DNA from 4 places in the Burkholderia sp. APQ4-4ca genome. Region 1 is predicted to be linked to each of the others. Evidence: predicted binding sites of a transcription regulator. Region 1 holds the regulator's gene; each other region holds the start of a gene.
What was found. Region 1 encodes FNR, which switches genes on or off when oxygen is low (the NO sensors DNR and NnrR bind a similar motif). Its sites were predicted from a motif close to TTGATNNNNATCAA; they were not measured.
Positions count from the first base shown of each region.

Region 2: AC3IFE_RS32970 (universal stress protein) is a predicted target of FNR. The motif match lies at 1,778-1,791, and genes of this name have one in related genera.
Region 3: AC3IFE_RS33075 (MBL fold metallo-hydrolase RNA specificity domain-containing protein) is a predicted target of FNR. The motif match lies at 1,930-1,943, and genes of this name have one in related genera.
Region 4: AC3IFE_RS09210 (TraR/DksA family transcriptional regulator) is a predicted target of FNR. The motif match lies at 1,508-1,521, and genes of this name have one in related genera.

Region 1 covers NZ_JBYQCG010000241.1:11,038-14,446, reverse strand. The annotation lists gene AC3IFE_RS31355 (universal stress protein) at 445-912, shown strand; gene fnr (fumarate/nitrate reduction transcriptional regulator Fnr) at 1,016-1,762, shown strand; gene AC3IFE_RS31345 (LysR family transcriptional regulator ArgP) at 1,811-2,704, opposite strand; gene AC3IFE_RS31340 (LysE/ArgO family amino acid transporter) at 2,814-3,409, shown strand, end outside.
Region 2 covers NZ_JBYQCG010000243.1:101,671-105,079, forward strand. The annotation lists gene AC3IFE_RS32960 (SfnB family sulfur acquisition oxidoreductase) at 1-1,023, shown strand, start outside; gene AC3IFE_RS32965 (hypothetical protein) at 1,271-1,735, shown strand; gene AC3IFE_RS32970 (universal stress protein) at 1,869-2,342, shown strand; gene AC3IFE_RS32975 (DUF1488 family protein) at 2,424-2,699, shown strand; gene AC3IFE_RS32980 (Hsp20/alpha crystallin family protein) at 2,879-3,313, shown strand.
Region 3 covers NZ_JBYQCG010000243.1:121,255-124,663, reverse strand. The annotation lists gene rbbA (ribosome-associated ATPase/putative transporter RbbA) at 1-396, shown strand, start outside; gene AC3IFE_RS33085 (ABC transporter permease) at 399-1,523, shown strand; gene AC3IFE_RS33080 (DUF2964 family protein) at 1,694-1,879, shown strand; gene AC3IFE_RS33075 (MBL fold metallo-hydrolase RNA specificity domain-containing protein) at 2,009-3,391, shown strand.
Region 4 covers NZ_JBYQCG010000076.1:198,611-202,019, reverse strand. The annotation lists gene AC3IFE_RS09215 (undecaprenyl-phosphate glucose phosphotransferase) at 1-1,302, shown strand, start outside; gene AC3IFE_RS09210 (TraR/DksA family transcriptional regulator) at 1,690-2,082, shown strand; gene AC3IFE_RS09205 (hypothetical protein) at 2,179-2,307, shown strand; gene ald (alanine dehydrogenase) at 2,353-3,409, opposite strand, start outside.

The sequences.
Region 1 (3,409 bases):
TCGCGCGCGACCGGACCGCGGGCCGAGACGTGCTCGCACGATGTCGCGGTAAACGATTCCGCGTATTGGCATCGGGATTCGCAATCATGCATGCCGCGCATCGTGTCGACGCACATGCGTTGATCGAAGTCATGGCGTCACGGCGCGATTTCGATTGAATGGCGCTACGTGCGCCGCATCGGCATGGTTGCCATGCCGGGTCGATGCGCGCGCATGCGTTTTCGCCGACGACGCAGCCGAACCATACGACACGCATCGCGCGATGCATCACGCGTGGCGCGCATGGCCACGCACGGCCGGCACAGACGGCGCGATCGCACGGCACGGCAGGCGCCTCGCTGCATGATCGCGGCCGTTGGTTTACCCTGCCTCGCAGCGTGGCGCATTGCCCGGCCCGATCGGCCATCCGGCCGACTTCGTTTCAACCCGCCATTCGGAGACACTATGTACAAGCGTATTCTGGTTGCCGTCGACGGCAGCGACACGTCCCGCCATGCGTTCGATGCCGCGCTGGCGCTCGCGAAAGCGCACGGCGCGGAGCTGCAGCCGTTCTACGTCGTCGAGAACGCCGCGATCTACTACAACGTGCCCGGCTACGATCCGTCCGTGTTGCGCGATCAGCTCGTCGCGCAGGGCAACGCGCTCGCGCAGGATTTCGCGAAGCTGATGCAGGCTGCCGGCGTGAAAGGCGAAACGCGGCTGAACGAAGCGACGTCGATCAACGACGTATCGTCGCTGATCCTCGACGGCGCGAAAGCGTTCGGCGCCGATCTGCTCGTGCTCGGCACGCACGGCCGCCGCGGCTTCCGCCGCCTCGTGCTCGGCAGCATTGCCGAACAATGCGTGCGCCACGCGACGCTGCCGGTGCTGCTGATCCCGGCGGCCGCCAACGCGGACGAGCCGGCTGCCTGAGCGGCGTTCGGCACGCGCGGCCGGTCGCGACGTTTTGTCACCCGACAGCGGCAACTTGCGGTGGGACAATGATTTCGTCGATCCAATGCCGGAGTAAACGATCATGCTGACGCCCGTCGCCACCCGCCCCGCCGCCGTGCCCCATACCGGCAGCTGGGCTCCCCGCCAGGCCGCACACTGCTCGTCGTGCGCGATGCGGCACCTGTGCATGCCGCAGGGCCTCGCGCCCGAAGCGCTCAGCCGCCTCGAGTCGGTCATCTGCGCGGCACGCCCGGTCAAGCGCGGCGAAGCGCTGTTCCGCGAAGGCGACGCATTCGACAACCTGTACGCGGTGCGCTCGGGCTCGTTGAAAACCGTCGCGACGCGCCATGACGGCCGCGAACAGGTCACGGGCCTGCATCTCGCCGGCGAAGCGCTCGGCCTCGACGGCATCTGCGACGATACGCACCCGCGCACCGCGGTCGCGCTGGAAGACAGCTCGGTCTGCGTGATTCCGTACAGCGCGCTCAAGGCGCTGTGCTCGGAAGCCGGCTCGATGCAGTTGCGCATGCACAAGCTGATGAGCGAGCAGATCGTGCGCGAAACGTCGCAAACGATGCTGCTCGGTTCGCTGAATGCCGAAGAGCGCGTCGCCGCTTTCCTGCTCGACGTGTCGTCGCGCTACCTGAAGCGCGGCTACTCGCCGTCGGAATTCAACCTGCGGATGACGCGCGAGGACATCGGCAGCTATCTCGGCATGACGCTCGAAACGGTCAGCCGCACGCTGTCGAAATTCCAGAAGCGCGGCCTGATCGAAATGCAGGGCCGTCACGTGCAGATCATCGACTTCGACGGCCTGCAGCACGTCTGATGCCGCCCGGCGCGCACCGCGTGCGCGCCGCCTGCGTCACGTCGCCGGTCAATCGAGAAACAGCGCGGCGCGCGCCTTCAGCGCCGCGCTGAAATCGTCGAGCCAGCCGATCGACAAACGCCAGCTCTGCCAGTACAGATCGATGTCGATGGTTCGCCCGCGCGACATGTCGATCAATTCACCCGCCGCCAGCTGGCGGTCGACCATTCGGTCCGGGCACATCCCCCATCCCAATCCCGTTTCGCATGCGCGCAGATAGCCCGCGACGTGCGGTATCCAGTGCTGCGGCGGATCGAGATCCGCGCGCGTCACGCGCCGGATGAAACGCGCCTGCAACCCGTCCTTCGGATTGAACATCACGCACGGCGCGCGGCGCAGCGCATCGCGCGTGATTCCCGCGTCGAAATAGCGTGCGTAGAACGCCGGCGAGCATACCGCGCGATAGCGGATCCGCCCGAGCCGCTCCGAGCGGCACCCCTGGATCGGCTCGGCCTGCGCGGTCACCGCGCCCTGCACGCTGCCGTCGCGGATACGCGACGCCGTGTAATCCTGATCGTCGATCACGAGGTCGAGCAGCGTCTCGCGCTCGGTGCAAAACGGCCCGACCGCGTCGATGAACCACGTCGCGACACTGTCGTCGTTGACGGCCACGCGCAACGTCGGCCACGCGCTCGCGATCTGGCCCGGCAACGCGGGCATCCGGCCGCCCAGCTCGGCTTCCAGCAGTTGCACGCGTTCGGTATGCCGGCACAACAGCGCGCCCGACGTGGTGGCGACGCACGGCTGCCCGCGCTTGACGAGCACGCTGCCGACCCGTTCCTCCAGCAGCTTCACGCGCTGCGACACGGCCGACGGCGTGACGTTCAGCTCCTTGGCCGCCCGCTCGAACGAGCCGTGCCGGATCACCGCCGCGAGGGCATCGAGCAACGCGTAGTCGAGCATTAGATTTCCTTAATCCACATTAGGTGATTTAGCTTCTCTTATTCCCATACCGACCGCAGACTAGCGCTACCCGATTCATTCGTCTACTGCTTCCACGGCTGTCCCCCTCATGAACTGGCTCGCTTTTTCCCACGGCGCCGCACTGTGCGCGTCGCTCATCGTCACCATCGGCGCGCAGAACGCGTTCGTGCTGCGCCAGGGCATCATGCGCTCGCACGTCGGCAAGATCGTGCTGCTGTGCGCGGTGTCCGACATGATCCTGATCGGTGCTGGCGTCGGCGGCGCTTCGGTGCTCGTCGAGCGCTATCCGACCTTCGTTCACGCTGTGCTGTACGTCGGCCTCGCGTATCTCGCGTGGTTCGGCATCAATGCGCTGCGCCGTGCGTTCAAGCCTGGCCACGACACGCTCGACGTGCGCGGCGACGCCGTCGCGCCGCCGCCGCAGGGCGCGCTCGCGATCGTGCTGATGACGCTCGCGTTCACGTGGCTCAACCCGCACGTGTATCTCGACACGTTCCTGCTGATCGGCACGGCCGGCGCGCGCGAGCCGGAAGGCGCACGGCTCGCGTTCGCGATCGGCGCGATGACGGTCAGCATCGTGTGGTTCCTCGGGCTCGGCTATGGCGCGCGTTTGCTGGCGCCGTGGTTCCGCAAGGCGGTCGCGTGGCGCGTGCTGGATGGTGCGATCGGCAGCATGGTGCTGTT
Region 2 (3,409 bases), on a different contig from region 1:
AAGGCATACGGCGGCGCGGGCGTGTCGCACGTGACGCTTACCGAGGTGATCAAGATCGTCGCCGCGGCCGATGCGTCGCTCGGGCAGCTTCCGCAGAATCATTTCGGGTTGGTCGACGTGATCGCGCTGGTCGGCACCGACGCGCAGAAGCGGCATTTCTTCGCCGAAGTGCTGAGCGGCAAGCGGTTCGGCAACGGATTCTCGGAGAAGGGCACGAAGCACGTGCTCGACCTGAAGACGCGCGTGCGCCGCGACGGCGACGACTATGTCGTCGACGGCACGAAGTTCTATTCGACCGGCGCGCTGTTCGCGCATTACGTGCCGGTGCTCGGGCTCGACGACGCGCGGCAGGCGTGGCTTGCGTACGTGCCGCAACCGACGCCGGGCCTGAGCGTGATCGACGACTGGTCGGGATTCGGGCAGCGCACGACCGCGAGCGGCACGGTCGTGCTCGACGCGGTGCGCATCCCCGCGTCGCACGTGCTGCCCGCGCAGCGCGTGTCGGACGTGCCGACGCTCAACGGCCCGCTGTCTCAGATCATCCAGGCGGCGATCGACGCGGGCATCGCGAAGGCGGCCGTCGACGATACGCTCGCGTTCGTGCGGACCCGCACGCGGCCGTGGGTCGACAGCGGCGTCGAGCGGGCGGTGGACGATCCGCTGACGATTCGCGAAATCGGCCGGCTGCACATCCAGCTGCATGCGGCCGATGCGTTGCTCGAACGCGCGGCGCGCACGCTCGACGAGATCGCGGCAAAAGGCGACGTGACCGAAGACGATGTCGCGCGGGCGTCCGTCGCGGTCGGCGAAGCGAAAGTGCTGACGACCGAGATCGCGCTGCTCGCGGGCGAGAAGCTGTTCGAGCTGGCCGGCACGCAGTCGACGCTCGCCGAGCACAATCTCGACCGGCATTGGCGCAACGCGCGCACGCATACGCTGCACGACCCGGTGCGCTGGAAATATCACCTCGTCGGCAACTACTACCTGAACGGCGCGCGCCCGGCGCGGCATGCGTGGAATTGAATCGTCAGCGGCAAACGAGGCGGGCGCCGAGGATCGGGGACGCGCCCATGCTACGGGCGGCGCCGTGCCGATCGAATCAACGAATCGTCGAAAGCAGGGTCTCGTGGCGACGCACGCGATGTGCGACGCATGACGGCGCTTGACGCAGGTCAACCTCATTCGCGCTGCCGGCAATACAGTGGACTCCGGCGCTCGCACGACGCGGCGCCCGATGGCGCGCGAGTCGCCGCGCGATGAGGCAGGGGCAATGAAACATCCGACGTGGGCGATCGGCGCCGCGCTCGCGCTGGGCGCTTGCGCCGGTATGAGCCAGGAAGCGGCGTTCCGGTCGACCGAAACGCAATTGCGGGCGGCACGGGAAGCTGCAGCGCTGCACTGTTCGACGGCGCCTGAATGCGACCGTGCATGGCAGCTCGCACGGCGCTACGTCGACGCGCGTTCGTCGACCCGTGTCACGCGATTCAGTGCGGACCGGATCGAGACCGCGCAACCCCATTTCGCCGGCGAAGTTTATCTATGGGCGTCGCGCACGGCATCGGACGACGGCGGCGCGGTGATTCGGCTCAAGGCGATGTGCAAGGGCATGTACGGCACCGATGGCGGCCCCGGCTGGCAATACGATGCATGCGCGTCGAAGATCCTTGAAATCGAGCGCGGTTTCGCGACGTACGAGCGCCCGACGGGCGCGCCGACGCCGCCGGTCGACCCTTGATAATGGAGCGCCTTCTGCGTCGGCTCATATCGCTTCGAACCGTTGACGTCGGTCAACGCCGGTTTCCGGCGAGCGTTGATGATGAAACAACGCCGAACGCCACCGGCGCGTCCAGTCATCCAGCGAGGTCGATATGTACACGAACATCATGGTCGCCGTCGACGGCAGTCCTTCGTCGAATCTGGCGCTTCAAGAGGGCTTGAAGGTTGCCCGGTCCTGCGGCGCGCGCCTGTTCGCCGTTTTCGTCGTCGACCAATCGCTTCTGATCACGTACGCCGGACGAATGAGCCCGGATGGCCTGCTCGACGAGGTCCGGCGCGATGGCGCGGCGGTGCTGCGAAGCGCGGAACGGGCCATCTCGCATGCGGCCGTCAACGGCGATACCGAAATCGTCGAGACCGAACCCGGCCAGGATATCGCCGAACGGCTGCAACGCTATGTCGTCGAACGGTCGATCGATCTCGCCGTGGTCGGTACGCACGGGCGGCGCGGCGTCCGTCGACTGGTCCTCGGCAGCGTAGCCGAACGGTTTCTGCGCGGATCGAGTTGCCCGGTCCTGCTCGTACGCGGCGACGATGCCGCGCCTGCTGCCGTCGCGGCAGCCTAGCGTCGCCGTGCCCGATAACGGGTCGGCTCGCCCGGGTCGAGTCGGGCGACGATCGGCACGCAACCTGCCCAGGGGATCGTCATGCAGATAACTTTTCCTTCCGAACCGCCGACGTATTGCGGTCTGGACCCGGCGCTGGCCTTTCCGGCCGTGGTCGAAGGCCGCCGCGTGCGCTGCGTGATCACCGCGGAAGCGCTGGAAGATCACTTCCGGGCGGCATCGCCGCGCGAACAGGATCTCGTCGACGCATTCGCGCATCATCGCCCCGCGATCGAACGCGCGGCGCGCTGCCTGCTCGAGGAAATGGACGGCAGGCCGATCCTGCTTCACAGCGGATTTTTCCGGTTCTGTACGTGATCGCCGCGGGTCATTGACGCGTATCAAGCGCGCGACGGTGCGAGCGGATACGCTGATTTCAGAGGGATCCTTCGTCCGTTGCGCGGCTCGCGATGCCGCGCCAGTCCGATCCGCATCACGGCGCCGCGCTGGCCGGACGAAAGCGCTGCTGCATGTCAACCGTACGAGGAGTGCGAACCATGACCCACCTCACGCGTTACGATCCGTTTTCGATCGAACCCGTCTCCGACCTGTTTCAGGGACTGTTCAGGCCGCTGCGCGGCGTGGCGACGACGGACGACCCCGGTCTTGCGTCGATGAAGATCGACGTGTCGGAAAACGACAACGCCTACAAGGTCCATGCGGAGTTGCCGGGCGTCGCGAAGGAGGATATCGATGTCCAGGTGACGGGCCGAACCGTCACGATCAATGCGAAGGTCGAGCGCAGCAACGAGCAGAAGGATGGCGAGCGCGTGATCCGGCGCGAGCGCTACAGCGGCGCGATCGGCCGGTCGTTCTCGTTGTCCGACGAGATCGACGACGCGAACGCGACGGCGGCGTATCAGGACGGCGTGCTGTCGCTGACGCTGCCGAAGAAGGCGCCGGTCGGGCAGAAGAAGCTGACGATCAGTTGATCGGGAGGCAGACGCCGGGCGATGCGGGGCACGCGTCGCTCGAAGGGGGCGACGGCGCACGGAGCCATCCGCGTGCCGTTTCTTTCAATCGGCCAC
Region 3 (3,409 bases), on a different contig from region 1:
GTGCTGGCCGACGTCGTGTTCGGCGTGCGGATCAAGGGAAGCTTCGCGACGCTGGCGGCCGCGGTGCTGATCTTCAACGTCGTCGCCACCGGCATCGGGTTGTTCGCGTCGACGTTCACGCGCAGCCAGATCGCCGCGATCTTCATGACGATCGTCGGCACGCTGATCCCCGTCGTGCAGTTCTCGGGCCTGCTCACGCCGCTGTCGTCGCTCGAAGGCAGCGGCAAGTGGATCGGGACGATCTATCCGGCCACCTACATGCTCGCGATCAGCCGAGGCGTCTACAACAAGGCGCTCGGGCTGGCCGACCTGTCGTCCCAGTTCTGGCCGCTGCTCGCGGCCGTGCCGGTCATCATGGTGACGACCGGCATCCTGCTGCGCAAGCAGGAGCGCTGACCATGTCGCGCCTGCTCGCCGTCTACCGGCTCGGGATCAAGGAACTGTGGAGCCTCGCCCGCGACCCGATCCTGCTCGCGCTGATCATCTATACGTTCAGCGCGTCGATCTACGTCGCCGCGACCGCACGCCCCGAAACGCTGCACAAGGTGCCGATCGCGCTCGTCGACGAAGACGCGTCGCCGCTGTCGGCACGGATCGCGGCGGCGTTCTTTCCGCCCCAGTTCGCGCCGCCCCCGATCGTCGACGCCGGCGCGGCCGATCGCGGGCTCGACAACGGCGACTACACGTTCTCGCTCGACATTCCGCCGGACTTCCAGCGCGACGTGCTGGCCGGCCGTCACGCGACGATCCAGCTCAACGTCGATGCGACGCGCATGACGCAAGCCTTCACCGGCAGCACCTACATCCAGCAGATCGTGTCGGGCGAGATCGACGCGTTCGTGCGGCGCTATCGCGGCACGCCGCTGCCCCCCGTCGATCTCGCGATGCGGATGCGCTTCAACCCGAATCTCGACGAGGTCTGGTTCGGCGCGCTGATGGAACTGATCAACAACGTGACGATGCTGTCGATGATCCTCACCGGCGCCGCGCTGATTCGCGAGCGCGAACACGGCACGATCGAGCATCTGCTCGTGATGCCGGTGACCGCGGCGGAGATCATGCTCGCGAAGGTGTGGTCGATGGGGCTCGTCGTCACGGTGGCGGCCGTCGCGTCGCTGACCTGCGTCGTGGGCGGCGCCCTGCACGTGCCGATTCCCGGCTCCATCCCGTTGTTCGTGGCCGGGATGGCGTTGCACCTGTTCGCCACGACGTCGATGGGGATCTTTCTCGCGACGCTCGTGCGCAGCATGCCGCAGTTCGGCATGTTGCTCGTGCTCGTGCTGCTGCCGCTGCAACTGCTGTCGGGCGGATTGACGCCGCGCGAAAGCATGCCGGCGGCCGTGCGGGACATCATGCTGGCCGCGCCGACCACCCATTTCGTCGAACTCGCGCAACGCATCCTGTACCGGGGCGCCGGCTTGGATGCGGTGTGGCCGCAGTTCGCGGCGCTGCTCGCGATCGGGGGCGTGCTGTTCCTGCTGTCGCTGATGCGGTTCCGCAAGACCATTGGTCAGATGACTTGATCGTTCCCCGGCCTCATTGCCCCATCGCACGCGAGGCCGGGATTCGCCCGTTGATACAGATCAACCGGGCCGGAAGCCGGTACGCGATCATGACGCCATGGCTTGCGAAATCGCAAACTGCCGCTGCGCGTCAACGCGGACGAACGCCAGCCGCTCCATGGGAGACCGTCATGATTCGCCATTCGTACCGGACCACGCTCGCCACGCTGGGCGTGTTCATCGCACTCGCGTCGCTACTGGGCGTCGTGCACGCGATGCTGGTCGACGCGAACGTGCTGCCGTACGCGATCGTCACGCTGGTGTCGGGCGGCGTCGCGTTCGTCGCGCAGCTCGATCCCGCGCCGGGCGAGCGCTAGCGAAACCGCCTGACACGCCGCATTCGACATCGTGCTCGATACGGGAATCGCTGACTTCCGTCAATCGCCGCGCGCGGGTTCGCGATGTAATCGACGCACTGAACCCCTCGACTTTCAGGAAGGCGAGCGATGAAACTGACATTTCTCGGTGCGACCGAAACCGTGACCGGCTCGAAGTATCTGGTCGAGCACGGCGGCCGGCGCGTCCTGGTCGATTGCGGCCTGTTCCAGGGCACGAAAAATCTGCGATTGCGCAACTGGAGCCCGCTGCCGCTCGCGCCCGACACGCTCGACGCGGTCGTGCTCACGCACGCGCACATCGACCATACCGGCTATCTTCCGGTGCTGGCACGCGACGGCTATCGCGGGCCGGTGTACTGCACGGCGGCCACGGCCGAACTCTGCGACATCATGCTGCGCGACAGCGCGCGGCTGCAGGAGGAAGAAGCCGACTTCGCGAACCGACACGGCTACTCGAAGCATCATCCGGCGCAGCCGCTCTATACGCTGGACGACGCGCAGCGCGCGTTGCGCCTGCTGACGCCCGTCGCCTTCGACGAATGCACCGCGCTCGGCGACGGCCTGGCGTTCCGCTTCCTGCCGGCCGGGCACATCCTCGGCGCGGCGAGCGTGGTGATGCACTGGGATCACAAGGTGCTCGCGTTCTCGGGCGACCTCGGCCGCTATCACGACCCGATCATGCAGCCGCCGCGGCCGCCCGCGCATGCGGATTTCCTGGTCGTCGAATCGACCTACGGCGACCGGCTGCATCCGGAATCGGATCCCGAGAACGCGCTCGCCACGCTGTTCGACAAGACGTTCGCGCGCGGCGGGGTCGTCGTGATGCCGTGTTTCACCGTCGGCCGCGCGCAGGAGATCCTGCACTACGTCGCGCGGCTGAAGGCGTCCGGCCGCATGGCGCGCGTGCCCGTGTTCCTCGACAGCCCGATGGCGACGGACGTGACCGAAATCTATCGCCACCACATCCTCGAACACCGGCTGACCGTGTCCGAAGCCAACGCACTCGGCCACGCGGCGACGATGATCCGGACGGTCGAGCAGTCGAAGGCGATTGCCGAACACCATGGCCCGATGGTCATCATCGCCGGCAGCGGCATGGCCACGGGCGGCCGCGTGCTGCATCACCTGGCCCGCTATGCGCCGGACGCGCGCAACACGATCGCGCTGGTCGGCTACCAGGCCGTCGGCACGCGCGGTGCGGCGCTCGCCGCGCACGAGCCGACGCTGAAGATTCACGGCGAATACGTCCGCGTGCGCGCGCAGGTCGAGTCGATCACGACGCTCTCCGCCCATGCCGACTACGAGGAAGTGCTGAAGTGGCTCGGCACGATGCAGTGTGCGCCCGTGCGGACCTTCGTCACGCATGGCGAACCCGCCGCCGCGGATGCGATGCGTCGGCGCATTTCGGAGCGTCTGAATTGGCCGTGCGAGGTGCCGACCTACGCGCAGTGCGTCGACCTGGACGAACGCGAAGCCGGCGGCACGCAGTAACCCGCCGCGCTGTCGTCC
Region 4 (3,409 bases), on a different contig from region 1:
TGGCATGCGCTGTCCGACGCGCAGCGCGGCGCGATCGCGCTGCTGTGCGTGCTGACGGTGGCGCTGCTGCCGCGCTACCTGCGCACCGTGCGCGGCGGCGTGGCGGTGCAGGGCGGCGCGCACGTGCTGACGCACACGCTGGTGGCGGTGGTATGCGCGAGTGTGCTGACGGTGGCCGGCACGATGTGGATCATGAATCGCGGCGGCACGGTGACGACCCGCTGGATCGCGCGCACGGTGCTGGCCGGCGACGCGGCGCTGCTGCTCGGCCGCGCGGCGCTGCTGGCGCTCGCATTGACGCGCGCCGACTCGCGTGCGCGCCAGCGCCGCGTTGCCGTCGTCGGCGCAACGGCTTACGGGCGCGTGGCGATCGAGCGGATGCAACTCGCGCCGAACGGCCCCTTCGCGGCCGCGTGCGTATTCGACGACGATGCGCCGGCCGCCGCGGGCGGCATCGGCGGCGTACCGGTGATCGCCGACTGGAACGCGTTGCGCGACCGGATTCGCGGCGGCGACATCGACGAGGTGTGGCTCACGCTGCCGATGTCGCACGAGTGGCGGATCCAGCGCATCGTGCGCGAGTTGCGCGACGAGTTCGTCGAGTTGCGGCTGCTGCCCGACGTGCGGCAGATGGCGGTGGTCGATCGTTCCGCGACCGACGTGCTCGGCATGCCGGCGATCAATCTCGCGACCACGCCGCGCTCCGCGCCGGAGCTGTGGGCCAAGTTCGCGTTCGACCGGCTGTTCGCGTTCGGCGTGCTGATTCCGTTGCTGCCCCTGCTGACGATGCTCGCGATCGCGGTGAAGTTGTCGTCGCCGGGGCCCGTGCTGTTCAGGCAACGTCGCAAGGGCGTCGACGGCCGCGAGTTCGACATCCTGAAGTTCCGGACGATGCGTGTGCATCGTGCGCAGCCGGGCGTCGTGCGGCAGGCGTCGCGCAACGATTCGCGCATCACGCGCGTCGGCGCGTTCCTGCGGCGCACGTCGCTCGACGAGCTGCCGCAGTTCTTCAACGTGCTGTTCGGGCAGATGTCGGTGGTCGGCCCGCGTCCGCACGCGATCGAGCACGACGACCTGTATCGGCAACTGATCGACTGCTACATGTACCGCTACCGCGTGCGGCCCGGCATCACAGGATGGGCGCAAGTGAACGGCTATCGCGGTGAAACGCGCAAGGTCGAGGCGATGGCGGCGCGCGTGAAGTTCGATCTGTTCTACATGCAGAACTGGAGCTTCTGGTTCGACATCAAGATCATCCTGATGACGGTGGTGCGCGGCTTCATCGGGCGCAACGCGTTCTGAGGATCCCGAATGATTGCAGCGGCGTGGCGCGCGAGCGATCGTATCGACCGCGCGATGGCGGTTCGAGGGCGCGGAAAGAACCGAGGCGACCGCGCGGAAATTGCTGCGCTGCGGTTACGCCGACGCGCTTCGCCGCGCGCGCCGTCGGGCGGGATTGCGCGTCCGTCCCCAGTTTTCGCACCGCTGCCGCTGCGTGAACGGCACGCTGATTCCGGTCAACACACGCGTGTTCAATGGGTTTATCCTGCGTCGCATGCGTCCGGCGTTTCGCGCGTCCGGCCGCCCATCCGGATGCGACCGCGCAGGTCAGGCCTGCGCCGTCGCGCACCGGTGCGATACCGCGCGCCGCTCTTGTCTCGCGCGGAACCCGGAACAGGAGAGTCGGCCATGTCGCTCGACCCACAACAACGGCAGACGCTGAAGCAGCGGCTGAACGAGAGCGAGCAGACGTTGCGCGCGGAGATCCGTGCGAGCGAAGACCAGCGCGCGTCGGAATCCTACGCGGAGCTTGCCGGCGCGGCGCCGGACGAGGGCGACGAGGCGAACGCGGATCTATTCGTCGACGTCGACCATGCGTTGATCGGCATGAAGCTGACCGAGCTGCGCGCGATCGGCCGCGCGCAGCAGCGCATGCGCGACGGCAGTTACGGCGAATGCATCGACTGCGACGGCTCGGTCGGCTACCAGCGCTTGCTGGCGCGCCCGACCGCCGAACGCTGCACGCATTGCCAGTCGCTCTACGAACGGCGCTACGCGACGACACCGCGCGCATCGCTGTGACGTCGTGCGTGCGTCCGATCGCCGACTATGGCCGCGACATCCCGATGATGATCGCGAACGGCGACAATCCCGGGGGTTTCCGTCGATCGGGCGCGGTTGGCTGACGCCGCATTACTGACCACGCGCACGCTCGCGCAACGGCGGCCGCTGCCGGCGCGCACGATGGGCGGTGCGGGCAGCGCGGGCGGCAGCGGCGCGACGCGGAGCCGCTCGAACGACGCGTGAACGCAACGCGGCCGCACGCGACGCGTTCGACGCATGTCGGCAAGGTCATCCGAGTACGCCGGTCGCCGGGACGTAGGGCAGGCCGAGCGCCAGCGCGACCGCTTCGTACGTGATGTGGCCGTCGCACACGTTCAGGCCCGCGCGCAAATGCGGATCGTCGAGCATCGCCTGTTTCCAGCCCTTGTCGGCGAGCGCGAGCGCATGGCCGAGCGTTGCATTGTTCAGCGCAAAGGTCGACGTGCGCGCGACCGCGCCGGGCATGTTCGCGACACAGTAGTGGACCACCCCGTCGACGACGAAGGTCGGCGCCGCGTGCGTGGTCGCATGCGAGGTCTCGAAGCATCCGCCCTGGTCGATCGCGACGTCAACGACGACCGCGCCCTTGCGCATCGTCGCGATCATGTCGCGCGTGACGAGCCGCGGCGCCGATGCGCCCGGCACGAGCACGGCGCCGATCACGACGTCGGCATCGCGCACGGCTTCGTCGACCGTATGCGCGTTCGAGCACACGGTCGCGATCCGGTTGGCGAACACGAGATCGAGCTGGCGCAACCGGTTCACGTTGGTGTCGAGCACGGTGACGCGCGCGCCCAAGCCCACCGCCATCTGCAGCGCGCCGGTGCCGACCACACCGGCGCCGAGCACGACGACGTGCGCGGCCGGCACGCCGGGCACGCCGGCCATCAGCACGCCGCGGCCGCCGCGCGGGCTTTCGAGGTGGGTCGCCGCGACCTGGATCGACATGCGGCCCGCGACTTCGCTCATCGGCGCGAGCAACGGCAGGCCGCCGCCGGGGCCCGTCACGGTTTCGTATGCGATGCAGACCGCGCCGGATTTCACGAGCGCGGCGGCCTGGTCGGGATCGGGCGCGAGATGCAGGTACGTATAGAGGATCTGGCCGCGCCGCAGCATCGCGCATTCGGCCGGCTGCGGCTCCTTCACCTTGATGATCATGTCGGCGCGCGCGAAGATTTCGTCCGCGCCGTCGCCGAGCGACGCGCCCGCGGCCGTGTAGTCGTCGTCGAGCAGGCCGATCGCCGTGCCCGCGCCGCGCTGCACGAGCACGCGATGGCCGTGCCGCGTGAGTTCGCGCGCGCCGGCC